DNA from 2 places in the Ochrobactrum sp. P6BSIII genome. Region 2 is predicted to be linked to the other one. Evidence: predicted binding sites of a transcription regulator. Region 2 holds the regulator's gene; the other holds the start of a gene.
What was found. The regulator LexA, encoded in region 2, represses DNA repair genes until DNA is damaged. The targets are predictions, from matches to a motif close to TGTTCNNNNTGTGTTCNG.
Positions count from the first base shown of each region.

Region 1: a site for LexA is predicted at 5,041-5,058, ahead of FHW00_RS10430 (glycosyl transferase). Genes of this name have one in related genera too.

Region 1 covers NZ_JACGXB010000006.1:136,971-144,136, reverse strand. The annotation lists gene FHW00_RS10460 (F0F1 ATP synthase subunit A) at 160-909, shown strand; gene FHW00_RS10455 (F0F1 ATP synthase subunit C) at 978-1,205, shown strand; gene FHW00_RS10450 (F0F1 ATP synthase subunit B) at 1,354-1,971, shown strand; gene FHW00_RS10445 (F0F1 ATP synthase subunit B) at 1,982-2,461, shown strand; gene FHW00_RS10440 (ribonuclease HII) at 2,840-3,508, opposite strand; gene FHW00_RS10435 (PA0069 family radical SAM protein) at 3,750-4,922, opposite strand; gene FHW00_RS10430 (glycosyl transferase) at 5,107-5,616, shown strand; gene FHW00_RS10425 (hypothetical protein) at 5,689-5,919, opposite strand; gene FHW00_RS10420 (hypothetical protein) at 6,106-6,336, opposite strand; gene FHW00_RS10415 (hypothetical protein) at 6,529-6,768, opposite strand.
Region 2 covers NZ_JACGXB010000020.1:7,533-14,698, forward strand. The annotation lists gene gltX (glutamate--tRNA ligase) at 1-1,080, opposite strand, end outside; gene FHW00_RS21395 (ComEC/Rec2 family competence protein) at 1,335-3,881, shown strand; gene lexA (transcriptional repressor LexA) at 3,983-4,711, opposite strand; gene FHW00_RS21405 (molybdopterin molybdotransferase MoeA) at 4,952-6,169, opposite strand; gene moaC (cyclic pyranopterin monophosphate synthase MoaC) at 6,206-6,691, opposite strand; gene trpC (indole-3-glycerol phosphate synthase TrpC) at 6,696-7,166, opposite strand, start outside.

The sequences.
Region 1 (7,166 bases), on a different contig from region 2:
ACGGTAAAGTTCGTTCAAGTGTAAGTGATAGGCGGGCCGGATGCATGTCGGGCCCCGAGACTGAAACGCCTTCGGGTAGACCAAGTCGCCTTCGGGCAGACCAAATCGCCTTAGGGCAGGCCAAATCGCCTTCGGGCAGGGAAGACAGACGAGGTTAAGGTGGCGAACGATCCGATCCATCAGTTCCAGATTTCTCGGTGGATTCCCATCGATGTAGGCGGCGTTGACCTGTCGTTCACGAATGTTTCGGCTTTCATGGTCGCAACTGTCGTGGTCGCTTCGGGCTTCCTTTATCTGACGTCTTCGGGCCGCGGTCTTATCCCGACCCGTCTGCAGTCGGTTTCGGAAATGGCCTATGAATTCGTGGCGACAAGCCTCAGGGATTCGGCTGGGTCGAAGGGCATGAAGTTCTTCCCCTTCGTTTTCTCGCTGTTCATGTTCGTGCTGGTCGCGAACTTCATCGGTCTCTTCCCTTATTTCTACACTGTAACCAGCCAGATCATCGTGACGTTCGCTCTCGCGTGCCTGGTCATTGGTACGGTCATCATCTACGGTTTCTTCAAGCACGGTTTTGGCTTCCTCAAGCTGTTCGTGCCGAGCGGTGTTCCCGGCATTATCGTGCCGCTGGTTGTCGCCATTGAAATCATCTCGTTCCTGTCGCGTCCGATCAGCCTCTCGGTTCGTCTTTTTGCGAACATGCTTGCAGGCCACATCACGCTCAAGGTTTTCGCCGGCTTCGTTGTTTCGCTGGCGGCCCTCGGGCCCATCGGCGTCGGCGGCGCGGTTCTGCCGCTCATCATGACGGTTGCGATCACCGCACTCGAATTCCTCGTAGCCTTCCTCCAGGCCTACGTGTTTACCGTTCTCACCTGCATGTACATCAACGACGCAGTACATCCGGGACACTGAGTTCAAACCGGCGGGCGACCGCCAGAACTGAAATCCGCGCTTATATTTCAATCCAGAAGGAGCTTAACATGGAAGCGGAAGCAGCAAAGTACATCGGCGCCGGTCTCGCCTGTTTCGGTATGGCCGGTACGGCTCTCGGCCTCGGCAACATCTTCGGCCAATACCTCTCCGGCGCTCTGCGCAACCCGTCCGCTGCTGACAGCCAGTTCGGCCGTCTGGTGTTCGGTTTCGCCGTTACGGAAGCTCTGGGCATCTTCTCGCTGCTCATCGCGCTTCTGCTCCTCTTCGCCGTCTAATAAACGGTTTAAGAGTCTGGCCTGCCGCGATCTGTATCTTGAAATGCAGCGCGGCTGGCCTTTGCATATGACGTCTGAGTAGGCATGATCCCGGAAGACGGGAACCGGTTTTCGGATCAGGTCATGCTGGATTTAAGGGGAAATCTGGATGTTCGTGTCCACGGCGTTTGCCCAAACCGCCACCGAATCGCAACCGGCACCAGCTGCTGGCGAGCACGGCGCAGCCGATGCTGTGCACACCGAAACCGGGGTCGCGCACGATGCCGGACACGGCAGCGGCGTATTCCCTCCGTTCGATTCCACCCATTACGCCTCACAGGTTCTGTGGCTGGCGATCACGTTCGGTCTTTTCTATCTGTTCATGTCCCGCGTGGTTCTGCCGCGCATCGGCGGCGTGATCGAGACCCGTCGTGACCGCATTGCTCAGGATCTCGAGCAGGCTGCCCGTCTCAAGCAGGATGCCGATAACGCCATCGTTGCTTATGAGCAGGAATTGGCCCAGGCCCGCACCAAGGCTGCTTCGATTGCTGAAGCCGCTCGCGAAAAGGGCAAGGGCGAAGCAGACGCCGATCGCGCTACTGCTGAAGCCACTCTGGAAAGCAAGCTCAAGGAAGCCGAAGACCGCATCGCTGCGATCAAGGCCAAGGCAATGAGCGACGTCGGCACCATCGCCGAGGAAACCACGGCTGAAATCGTCGAACAGCTTCTGGGCACCAAGGCCGACAAGGCTTCGGTAACAGCCGCTGTCAAGGCCGCGAACGCCTAAGGAGAGGTCAATGGACGCTACATTTTGGGCACTTGTTGGCCTCATCATCTTCCTGGCGATCCTCGCCTATCTGAAAGTTCCGGCTATGGTCGGCCGTTCGCTCGATGAGCGCGCCGAACATATCAAGAAGGAACTGGAAGAAGCCCGTACGCTGCGCGAAGAAGCACAACAGCTTCTGGCTGAATATCATCGCAAGCGTAAGGAAGCCGAAAAGGAAGCCGGCGATATCGTCGCTGCTGCCGAACGCGAAGCCAAGGCTCTTCTCGAAGATGCCAAGCGTGCGACTGAAGAATATGTGGCCCGCCGTAACAAGCTGGCCGAACAGAAGATTGCAACCGCTGAAGTCGACGCTATCAATGCAGTCCGCGCTTCGGCAGTGGATCTCGCCGTTGCTGCCGCTGGCAAGCTTGTCGCTGACAAGGTTGACACGAAGGTCTCCGGCGGTTTGTTCAAGGACGCACTGGTTCAGGTCAAGTCGAACATGAACTAAGGTTCTCGCGATCTTTAGAGTTTTGAGATGCCGCCTGAAAGGGCGGCATTTTTGTTTTGAGAAGAGTTTTGGAGCACGTCTCGAAGCGTGCAAAGCGCCTCAGCAGGATTAGATAATCCGCACGTAAAAAAGTTGAGCGGTCACGCATCCAACCTTCACTAAAACCGCTCTAAGGCTGCGCGTGTGGACCACCGCGCGCCGAGTGGTGGGTCGGAGCAGGCAGGTTCGTGCGCAGATGCGATGGAGCACGTCCGAGAGTTCATTCTACCGAATGGAAACCGACCCTGTTTCAGCACAGATCAATGTCTAGTCAATGATGCGGGCATGCCGAACATTACCAAAGGATACGGTGCTTGGTGCAGTCGTCTTTAATACGGCTCAGCGGCGAGGTTCAAACCGTCCCTTGATTGGCGCGAAAGTGTACCGGTGCAGGCCAGGTACGGGACCATCACTTTCGATGGCAGCGCGGTGTCTGGCCGTTCCATAGCCCGCATGCACTTCCATGCCGTAAACGGAGTGGACGCTACCTGCGCGCTCCATCATGCGATCCCGTGTCACTTTCGCGACAATGGAGGCCGCCGCAATCGACACGGAGCGTTGATCGCCTTTTACAAGGGCAGAACCGGGGCAAGGAAGGCCGGGCGGTACATCGCGGCCATCAACGAGTGCATGACACGGCTGCAAGACGAGACCGTGCACAGCGCGACGCATGGCTTCCAGTGCGGCCTTGCGAATATCCGTCGCGTCTATACTGCGTGCGCTGAGGCTGGCGACAGAAATGCTGACGGCCTTGGCCAGAATGGTCTCATAGAGAGCATTGCGCTTGGCGGCATTAAGACGCTTGGAATCGTCCAGCCCCTCCGGCAGGTCGTTCGCATCCAGCAGGACCGCCGCTGCAACGACCGGCCCAGCCAAGGGCCCGCGTCCTGCTTCATCGATGCCGACTATATGGCGAAGCCCGCGCGCAAGAAGCTTCGCTTCTTCAGAGAAGTCAGGCGCCAGCGGAATATCGAAGAGAAGGGGAGAATCAGAAGCCGTGCGTTTCATAAGGTGGCGATGTTCGCATTGCCTCCGATTCTCCGCAAGGTCCTGCCAAGAGGAATGGTGGCGGGAAGCAGGACCTTATCCGCCTGAGGGGGACAGGCGGAAGCCGATTTGGATTTCGGTTGCGTCTCGATCCAACAGGGTCTGATCGGTGCTCTAAGTCCTTTTTATAGAAAGCATAATTTTAACGATCTCCGTGTTTTACTCTGGTTCAATTGCGCTTTAGCCCGCATGTTGCGTGGTTTCAAAACAGCGACAGCTGCTTGCCGCCTTTCTGGACGGGTTCGAACAGATCGGTGCGGAGGTGTTTGCGCTGTGTGTTGAAGCCGAGCTTGCGGGCGGCGATCTCGAACCGGCGGCCAATCTGCCAGGCGTAAGGGCCAGTGCCGCGCATCCGTTTGCTCCATTCGGCATCGTAATCCTTGCCGTCCCGCATGGAGCGCACCAGCGACATCACATGCCGGTAGCGGTCAGGATAATTGCGCAGCAGCCAGTCCTTGAAAAGGGGCGCTACTTCCAGCGGCAGGCGCAGCAGCACATAGCCAGCCTCGCGCGCACCTTGCGCATAAGCTGCATCGAGGATGCGTTCGATCTCGTGGTCGTTGATGCCTGGAATAACCGGGCCCATCATCACCGAAGCCGGAATGCCCGCATCGGTCAGCTTGCGGATTGCTTGCAGGCGCTGGCTAGGCGTGGAAGCTCGTGGCTCCATCGTGCGCGCAAGATGAGCATCCAGCGTCGTCACCGAAAGAGCGACCTTGGCGAGACCTTTTTCAGCCATGCGGCTCAATATATCGATATCGCGAACCACAAGGGCTGACTTGGTCACAATGCCGACCGGGTGGTTGGCCGCTTCCAGCACTTCGAGAATTTCGCGCATGATGCGCCATTTCTTTTCGATCGGCTGGTACGGATCGGTATTGGTGCCAATGGCGATGGTTTTCGGCTGATAGCCTGCCTTGGCCAGTTCGCGCTCAAGAAGGCGCGGAGCATCCGGCTTGGCGAACAAACGAGATTCAAAATCGAGACCGGCAGACAGGCCCATATAGCTGTGGGTCGGGCGGGCAAAACAATAGATGCAGCCATGCTCGCAACCGCGATAGGGATTGATCGAACGGTCGAAACTGATGTCAGGTGAATCGTTGCGGGTAATGATCGTGCGCGGCTTTTCCACCTGAACATCGGTGTTGAAAGCAGGCAGTTCCTCAAGCGTTGTCCAGCCATCGTCGAAATCCTGACGCGTGGTCGGCTCGAAACGTCCTGTCGGATTGATGCCCGCGCCACGCCCGCGCCGCCGGCTGTGATCGATGCGCATTCCCGCTTCGCCGACAAGCGCATTGGCGTGCTCCGCACGGCCATTGCCAAATGCGGCTATATCGGCCTGCTTGATGATATCTGCGTGCTGGATCGCTGCCATCTTCATCTCCCTGCGGAGCTTCAAAGCATATCCGCCCAAGCGTCTGACGGCTTGCATGCGGCAATGCTTCTGGTAATTGTCCGACTCTGTCTGATGAATCTATTCCTATCCGAAGAATAAGAACAAAGCAAGAACATACTGCGTTCCACTTTCCGTTCACGCCGTGTTGATATATGAAGCGCCCATGCTGTCTGTGATCATTGAAACACTGAATTCCGAAAAGCCTCTGGCGCATACACTGTCGGCGCTCGTGCCCGCAGTGGTGGAGGGGCTGGTGCGGCGTGTTCTGGTGATCGATGAAGGATCTTCGGACGAAACCGCATTGGTTGCGATTGGCGCGGGATGCTCGTTCAGCGATGGCACCGATATGGAAGCGACTCTCAGCGAAATCCGCACGCCATGGGTTCTGGTTCTCGCTCCGGGCGCCATCCCGCAGGAAGGCTGGGAAGAAGTCGTTCGTCGCCATATGGAAGGCGAAGGCGGTCCGGCACGGTTTACACCTGCCGGAGACGGCAGGTTGGGCGGTCTGAAGGCTGCATTGTTTGGCGGTGGAGCGACGCTTGATGCCGGGCTTCTGGTTCGGCTGGAGACGATCAAGCCGCTGCTTCTCGACGGCATGGCCTTCGCGCAGTTGCCGCGCCAGTTGAAGCCGGTGCGCCTCAAGCATGGCATCTATCCGCCGGAACGGGATTGAAGCTTGAAATAGAAAAAGGCGAAGCCGAAGCTTCGCCTTTTCGTGAGATAGCAGCTTTCGCCGATATCCTGATTAGTTCTGGTAGCTCGAAGGCGAAGCATCGCCAAAGCGATGAGCAGAACCGTCCTGATACGTCGAACCCGTGTTGATCGTGGCGGTTGCGGTGTGATCAACGGTCTGCGAAGCAACCGGCGTGCGGTCGTTTGCATAGAGATCAGCAGGCTCGCCTACATGCGGGTTTTCAGCAAAAGCAGCACCGGCGCTAAGAGCAACGGCAACGGCAGCAAGAGCAAACTTTTTCATTTTCAAATTCCTTTAAAGATCGCCCTTCGGATGGCGCCCGAACCAATCGGGAGCAAGTGAGGGCACCCGGGTGGCTAAGGCACCATCCTTCGGGGAGATAACTGTTGGGAGCCGGGTTTGTGATTGAGGCCCGGCGCGGGCGTCAGCAGCGTTTCTGCGCGACGCCCGTTATGCGGTCAGGCTGGATTAGTTCTGGTAGCTCGAAGGCGAAGCATCGCCGAAACGGTTTGCAGAACCATCCTGATAAGCGGAGCCCGTGTTGATCGTGGCGGTTGCGGTGCGATCAACGGTCTGCGAAGCAACCGGCGTGCGGTCGTTTGCATAAAGATCAGCAGGTTCGCCAACATGTGGGTTTTCAGCAAAAGCAGCGCCAGCGGAAAGAGCAAGGGCAGCGGCAGCAAGAATGAGCTTGTTCATTTTGGTATTCCTTTTGAATTGCCGCGCGAACGACACCCGGTCAATAGGGCCTGTTCGGGGCGTCCCTGGTGGCCTGTATGCCATCCATAGGGGAGGGGAAATTAACGGAGGGCCGGGATTGCTTGGGAGGGTTCCGGCCATGTGGGCGTCAGCGGCATTGCTGCGCGACGCCCATTATGTGGTCAGGCTAACTTAGTTCTCAAAGCTCGAAGGCGAAGCGTCGCCAAAGCGGTTTGCAGAACCATCCTGAGAAACCATGCCCTTGTGAGCAGTGCTGATCGCAGCGGTTGCGGTGCGGTCAACGGTCTGTGCAGCAACCGGGGTGCGGTCGTTTGCATAGAGGTTGTCAGGTTCGCCAACATATGGGTTTTCAGCGAAGGCAGCGCCGGCGCTTAGAGCGAGGGCAGCGGCAGCAAGAACAATCTTTTTCATTTCCTATCTCCTTGGAAACTGGAGCGGCGTTTCTTTTTCGTCGTTCCGATGCACCTGAAATGGGTGACAGTGGGGAAAAGTTCCAGTCACGAAAATGTTTTATTAATCACACATTCGTGCTCGTTAATATTTGGAAACAATTAGAAATAAGAAAAATAATCCATCAAATTCAATAGGTTGATTGATATACCAGCATTCACATGTCCGTTATATGGCATTTTTTGTTCATAAATCGCGAACAGAGTGTACGTGTTTATTGTCCAATCAATGTGAACAGTAGCTAGCTTCTGAATAGGATGTTATCGACTATCGAGGGGGAATGGATTTCTACAAGCGGTCCGCATGCATCGCGTTGCTGAGAATCAGAGTGAATCACGACAGGCGTGATAAGGTTGTCA
Region 2 (7,166 bases):
GTCCTTGAGGCCCGACATGGCTGCGAGGAGCTGCGCGCTGCGCTTGTCGTCGAGCGCTGCGGCGAGTTCCTTGCCGCCTTCGATTTCCGGCAGGACAGCCACCAGAGCGTCGAACAGTGTCTTGTCGTCGCTGCCACGCATATAAAGACCGTTGATCGCTTCGAGCTTCTGGAAGTCGAAACGGGCAGCGCCCTTGTTGATGTCCGTCACGTCGAACCATTCGATCATCTGTTCGGTCGACATGATTTCGTCGTCACCATGGCTCCAGCCAAGACGGACGAGATAATTGCGGAGTGCCGCCGGCAGGTAGCCCATGGCGCGATAGGCATCGACGCCGAGAGCGCCGTGACGCTTGGAAAGCTTCGCACCATCCGCGCCGTGGATCAGCGGAATATGCGACATCTGCGGCACATCCCAACCCATGGCGTCATAGATCACGGTCTGGCGCGCTGCATTCGTCAAATGATCGTCGCCGCGGATGATATGCGTGACGCCCATGTCATGGTCGTCAACGACAACCGCGTGCATGTAGGTCGGCGTGCCGTCGGAACGCAGAATGATGAAATCATCGAGATCCTTGTTGGGGAAGCGCACATCGCCCTGTACGGCGTCGCGCACGAGTGTTTCGCCTTCCTGCGGCGCCTTGATGCGAATGACAGGCTTTACACCTGCAGGCGCTTCGGACGGATCGCGGTCGCGCCAGCGGCCATCATAACGCGGCGGGCGGCCTTCGGCACGCGCCTTCTCGCGCATTTCTTCCAGCTCTTCCGGCGTCGTGTAGCAGTAATAGGCTTTGCCTAGAGCGACGAGTTCTTCGGCGACTTCGCGGTGACGCGGAGCGCGTTCGAACTGCGAGATCGCATCGCCTTCCCAGTCGAGACCAAGCCAGGTCAGACCGTCGAGAATGGCCGCGGTGGCTGCATCGGTGGAACGTTCACGGTCGGTGTCTTCAATACGCAGCAGCATCTTGCCGCCCGTGTGCTTGGCATAAAGCCAGTTGAACAGGGCAGTACGGGCACCGCCGATATGAAGATAACCCGTGGGCGAAGGGGCAAAACGGGTGACGACCGGTTTCGACATGGTAGCTCCACTTTATTGCGCGCCCGTCAAGACAGCGGCAATTGCCGGGGCAGGGGCGCAAAACTGAATTCCGATACTCGCTTCCAAAGAGCGAGAACGAGGATTTCTATAACGAAACCCTCTCGATTTCGACTGGCGTTCATGTAGCATAGGCAGCACTACGCGCAAGGGCTTCGCGTTTGTTTCGGCGCCTTGCGGCATTGTTCTTTTGGGGTATTTCGACAAAAAGACCTTTTTTGCAGTCAGGCGGGGGCATGACGCGCTTAGGTGATATGGCCAAGGCTTCGGATGAGGCCAATGAGCGGGCGCTTGTCAAAAGCCTGCCCGATGGCCTGACGTGTTCTTATCTTCCAGAACCGTGGCCTGAACCCACAACCGCGCCTGCCGATCATGATGGCCAAAATCAGCCGCCTGACGTTCAACCAACCGGCTGGCGCGACACCGTTGCCGACATGGCGCGGAGAACTCCCGCTGCTTTCGCGGAAGCCATCCATCTCGAAACGGCGCGCGGAATTTTCTTTCTGCTGATTCCGATTTTCAGCGGATTGGGTGCGGTGATCTATTTCACTTTCTCCTTCGAACCTGATTGGACGCCCATTCTGGCCTTACTGGTCGGGCTGGTTATCATTCGCATACTGATGCGGAAGCACTTCTTTGCCGGGCAGGTGCTGACATTGGCAGTTGCTTTCCAGCTTGGTCTTGTGAGCGGCAAATGGGAAACCGTACGCATGGCAACGCCGATGCTCGGTTCCGATGTGTCGACGCGTGTCACTGGCCGGGTTGTTGCACTGGATGCACAGGATAATGGAAGCTGGCGTATCACACTGGATTTGCTGACAACAGAACGCCCGACACTGCGCTTTTCACCGACACGTATTCGCATCAATGCGCGAGATATACCGGCGGATACATCGATCGGTGGCGGATTGACCGGCTTTGCGCGGTTGCGGGTGCCGTCAGGCCCGGTGCGTCCGGGCAATTACGACTTTTCCTTCCATGCCTATTTCAACGGTATCGGAGCAAACGGGTTCTTTCTGGGAAATCCGAAGACGGCAAATGTTCCGCCACAGACAAGTCTGACGGCAGAAATCAGCGAATGGATTGCCTTGCTCCGCGTGCGCGTGTCGGAACGGGTCGAGGAGGTGATCGGCGGTGAAGATGGCAATGTCACCGCCGCATTGATCGCCGGTACGCGCGGTGGCATCAGCGAGGAGACCAATGAGGACCTTCGCAAGGCCGGTCTGGCGCATATTCTCTCAATATCAGGTCTGCACATGGCGCTGGCGGCGGGTGTCGTGATGTTTGCTCTCAGGTCTGCCTTTGCGCTCTTTCCAGCCTTCAGCGTCCGGCACCCGGTCAAGAAATATGCCGCTTTCCTGTCGTTGCTAAGCTGCACGTTCTATCTCGCCATGTCTGGTGCCGACGTTGCAGCCCAGCGCAGCTATGTGATGATCGCCGTCATGCTTAGCGCATTGCTGTTTGACCGCGCTGCACTCAGCATGCGCAATGTGGCAGTCGCCGGTGTGGTGACAATAGCAATCTCACCGCATGAAATACTCGGGCCGAGTTTCCAGATGTCCTATTCGGCAACGGCGGCGCTGATTGCTGGCTATGCGTGGTGGGGAGCGCGTAAAGCCAAAAAATTGCAGCATGTGGAGAGGCGTGCGGCTTCGCCAGCGGCCGGTTTGCCAATGAAGGTTGTTAAATCAGCTATTGCTGCTGCCGGGACATCGCTTGTGGCAGGAATTGCGAGCGGCATTTTCGCCGCCTATCATTTCAACAATACCGCACCGTTCGGGCTGATCGGCAATGTGCTGGCCGATCCGGTGATCGCCACACTGGTCATGCCTTTTTCCGTTCTGGGCCTCGTATTGATGCCACTTGGCCTAGATTGGCTGCCATTGACCATTGCCGGGTCTGGTATCTGGATTGTCCGCACCCTTGCGAGCATGATCGCGTCATGGTCGCCTGATGGCAATCCGGGAGCGATGCCGATAGCAGCGCTCGCATTCTGGACCATAGCGCTCGTGATCGCTGTATTGTTCACAACGCGATTCAAGATTCTGGCGTTACTATTTGTTTTGGCGGGATTTATTGCCTTCGTGCACGAGCCGTTTCCAGATGTTGTGATATCCGAAGATGCAAAGCTGGTTGGGGTTCGTCTGCCCGATGGGCGTTTTGCTGTGAACCGCGACAGGCCGTCAAAGTTCACAATAGACAACTGGAAAACAGCCTATCTCGCAACGCAATTCCTGATACCACAGCACGCAAAAGACAGGCTTCGCGGAATACCGACTGACGGCTTTATCTGCGAAGACGAATTATGCGCGATTACATTACGCGATGGGCGTGTACTGGCCTATACGGCTGATCCTGCCGTTCAGGACGTCGCTTGCGATGTCGGTGATATCGTTATCCTCGCGATAGCCGGGAAAATACCGGGATGTGCACATCAAAAGAGGCTCGTCATCAACCGCCGTGATCTGGCGTTGCGAGGCACAGTGGAGATGAGACTTGGCGACAAGAAAGACACGACCGGCAATTCTATCGTGGCTCTTGCTGGCGATCTGACGTCCGTAAACGACAGCACACCTCAGCGGCGCAATTTTACCGATCCGCGTTATGACGACAGGCTAGCTTTCGCCATCGATGAGCCACGGCGTCCGTGGCATCTGTTCCGGCTCTATTCGCGCGCGGCACGTGGCTTACCTGATCGGGAATATAAGAAGAAGCAGCCTACTCAAAAGGCAGAAACGCAATGCCTGGCCACTGACGATCAGGGGCCGGGCAGATGCGAATGATAATAGTGTTTTGAGCGCGTTGCAATTCAACTAGTCGGCGGTTCAAGCCGCATTTTGCGCATGTCCGTCCGAAAACGCGGTTCCATTTTCGGACCTAACGATCAGTACCGGCGGATCAATCCGACCAGCTTGCCCTGCACGCGAACGCGGTCTGGGCCGAAGATACGTGTTTCATAAGCTGGGTTTGCGGCTTCAAGCGCAATAGATGCGCCCTTGCGGCGGAACCGCTTCAAGGTTGCTTCTTCATCATCAACCAGTGCGACAACGATTTCACCCGGGTTGGCGATATCGCCGCGCTTGATGATGACTGTATCGCCATCGAAAATCCCGGCTTCGATCATCGAGTCGCCCTTGACCTCCAGCGCATAATGTTCGCCCGCACCAATCATCTCCGGGGGGAGGCTGAGCGAATGCGTCTGGCTTTGAATGGCTGAGATCGGCACACCGGCGGCGATGCGACCCATGACCGGTACCGATACGGTCGCCGAAACATCATCATTGGTCGCAACAGGTGCGGAGCGTAACGGCTGCACCGGTGCAGGAGGGGCCTTGCCCAGGCTGCCTTCGATGACGCTCGGCGCAAATTTCTTCTGCGCGTTCAGTCCCGGTGCAATCGAATCCGGCAGGCGAAGCACTTCCAGCGCACGTGCCCGGTTCGGCAGCCTGCGAATGAAGCCCCGTTCTTCCAGAGCGGTGATCAGCCGATGAATGCCCGACTTGGAAGCAAGGTCGAGCGCTTCCTTCATTTCGTCAAAAGATGGCGGAATACCTGTTTCTTTCAGACGATCATGAATGAACAGCAGAAGCTCGTGCTGCTTACGGGTCAACATGCGCGACACCCTCCGACCAGATAAGAATCGAGAAAAACAAAACCAGAACGAACACTATATGTTCCAGTCTTGTTCTGCAATGGTTTTAAAATGATTAACGGGCTGGCGGCTTGTTGCCGGAACGTTCACAGGGCCCCGTGACGGGCCGGTCCTTATCCAAGGAAGCGTTTTATTTTCAATCCATTGTGGCTTTTGCTTCGCGTTGTTTCGAGGCAGCAAAAGTGACCATTCTGGTGCTTTTTAACGTAGCATAAGCACGCGGCACGAACTGCCTGCATCTGCTGCCGGGGCATTTTCGTCACGAATGAGCAATGCATTGGAGCCGACGAGGGCTGTCAGCATGGACGAATCCTGTACTGGAAATGGTGTTGCCAGCAGCGTTCCATCGCTTTGCGATTCGACCGTGGCGCGTACAAAATCGCGCCGATGGTCATTGGCAGGCATCGCCTGACCGAGTTTCGCAGGGCGGATATCTGCCGTCAGATCGGTGCCTGCAAGTTTCGCGATCAGCGGGCGAAGAAAAACGAGGCTGCAAACGAGGCTTGAAACCGGGTTTCCGGGCAGGCCTATCACATGGACGGTGCTGCCGTCGACAGTCTTGCGCCCGTACATAAGTGGTTTTCCGGGACGCATGGCGATTTTCCAGAAACCGAGATCGACACCGCAATTGCGTAGAGCACTATGCATGTAATCGCGATCACCGACCGATGCGCCGCCAACGGTCACCAGAATATCGGTTCCACTGTTCAGAGCGCTGGCAATAGCCGATTCAATCTGTGTCGGATCGTCCGGAATGATGCCCATATCTTCGGAGTAGCCGCCAGCGCGGCGCACGATTTCGGCAATGCCCACACTGTTCGAAGCGACGATCTGGTCCGGTCCGGTCGTGGCTCCGGGCGGAACAAGTTCATCGCCGGTAGCCAATATGGAAATGCGCGGTTTGCGAAACACATCGAGCGATGGATTGCCGCTTGCAGCAGCCAGTGACAGGGCGGGTGCGTCCAGTTCGCGACCGACCGGTATGACGGTCTTGCCGGGAGCAAAATCGAGACCGGCCCGGCGGATATGCCGTCCGGGTTCGATGCCTTCCAGAATGGTCAGCTGATCGCCGGAACGTTCGGTATGTTCCTGAATGACAATCGTATCAGCGGCTTCAGGTATCGGCGCGCCGGTGAAAATGCGCACGGCCTGTCCGGGCAGCAGGGAGCCTTCGAAACGCTTGCCAGCAGCGGATTCACCGATAATGGTCAACTGAAGGGGATAGGCGATTTCTGCAGGCGCTATCAGCGCATAGCCATCCATGGCCGAGCAGTCGAAAGGTGGTTGCAGGAAACGGGCCTCGACGGCGCGGGCAACAACGCGCCCGCCAGCTTCATTCAGCGTAAGAGTTTCAAGGCCATGCGGTTCTGCGGAGGAGAGTATACGCGCCAGAGCATCTTCGACCGGGAGAAGGGACATCGTATTTCCTCTCGAACTCAGTTTTGTGAGGCCGCTTCAGACCTTCCAGTCGCCGGACTTGCCACCGCTCTTTTCCACAACGCGAATATTGCCGATTTCCATATGGCGATCGACAGCCTTGGCCATGTCATAGATCGTCAGGCACGTCACGGAAACGGCTGTGAGCGCTTCCATTTCAACGCCAGTGCGGCCGTTCAGTTTGGCAAGCGCACGCACGCGCAGACCGGGCAATGCGTGATCCGGGACTATATCCACCGCGACCTTGCTCAGCATGAGTGGATGGCAAAGCGGAATGAGGTCGGCGGTTCTTTTCGCAGCCATGATGCCTGCAAGACGCGCTGTGCCGATCACATCGCCCTTGGCTGCATCGCCCGCCAGAATGAGCGCCAGCGTTTCCGGTTTCATGGTCACGCTGCCTTCGGCAACGGCCTGCCGCTCCGTCTCATCCTTGGCGCCGACATCCACCATATTGGCAGCGCCGGTCTGGTCGAGATGGGTGAGCTTGGCCGCATCCGAGGTCATGACATTAAGCCTTGCCGGTCAGAAGCTCGCGCGTGGCGGCGGCAACATCGTCCTTGCGCATCAGGCTTTCGCCGATGAGGAACGTGCCGATGCCGGACTTTTCCAGACGCAGGCAATCGTCATGGGTGAAGATGCCGCTTTCGCCAACCAGCAGACGGTCGGCAGGGGCCGTTTTCGACAGGCGTTCGGAAACGGTCAGGCTGACTTCAAACGTGCGTAGGTTGCGATTGTTGACGCCCAGCAGACGCGAAGAAAGCTTGAGCGCACGTTCCATTTCGGCCTCGTCATGCACTTCGAGGAGCGCATCCATACCGAGTTCGAAAGCGGTTTCTTCCAGTGCCCTGGCCAGATCGTCATCGACGCTTGCGAGGATGATCAGAATGCAGTCCGCACCCCAGCTGCGCGCTTCATAGACCTGATAGGTGTCGAACAGGAAATCCTTGCGCAAAGCAGGCAGGCTGCATGCTTCTCGCGC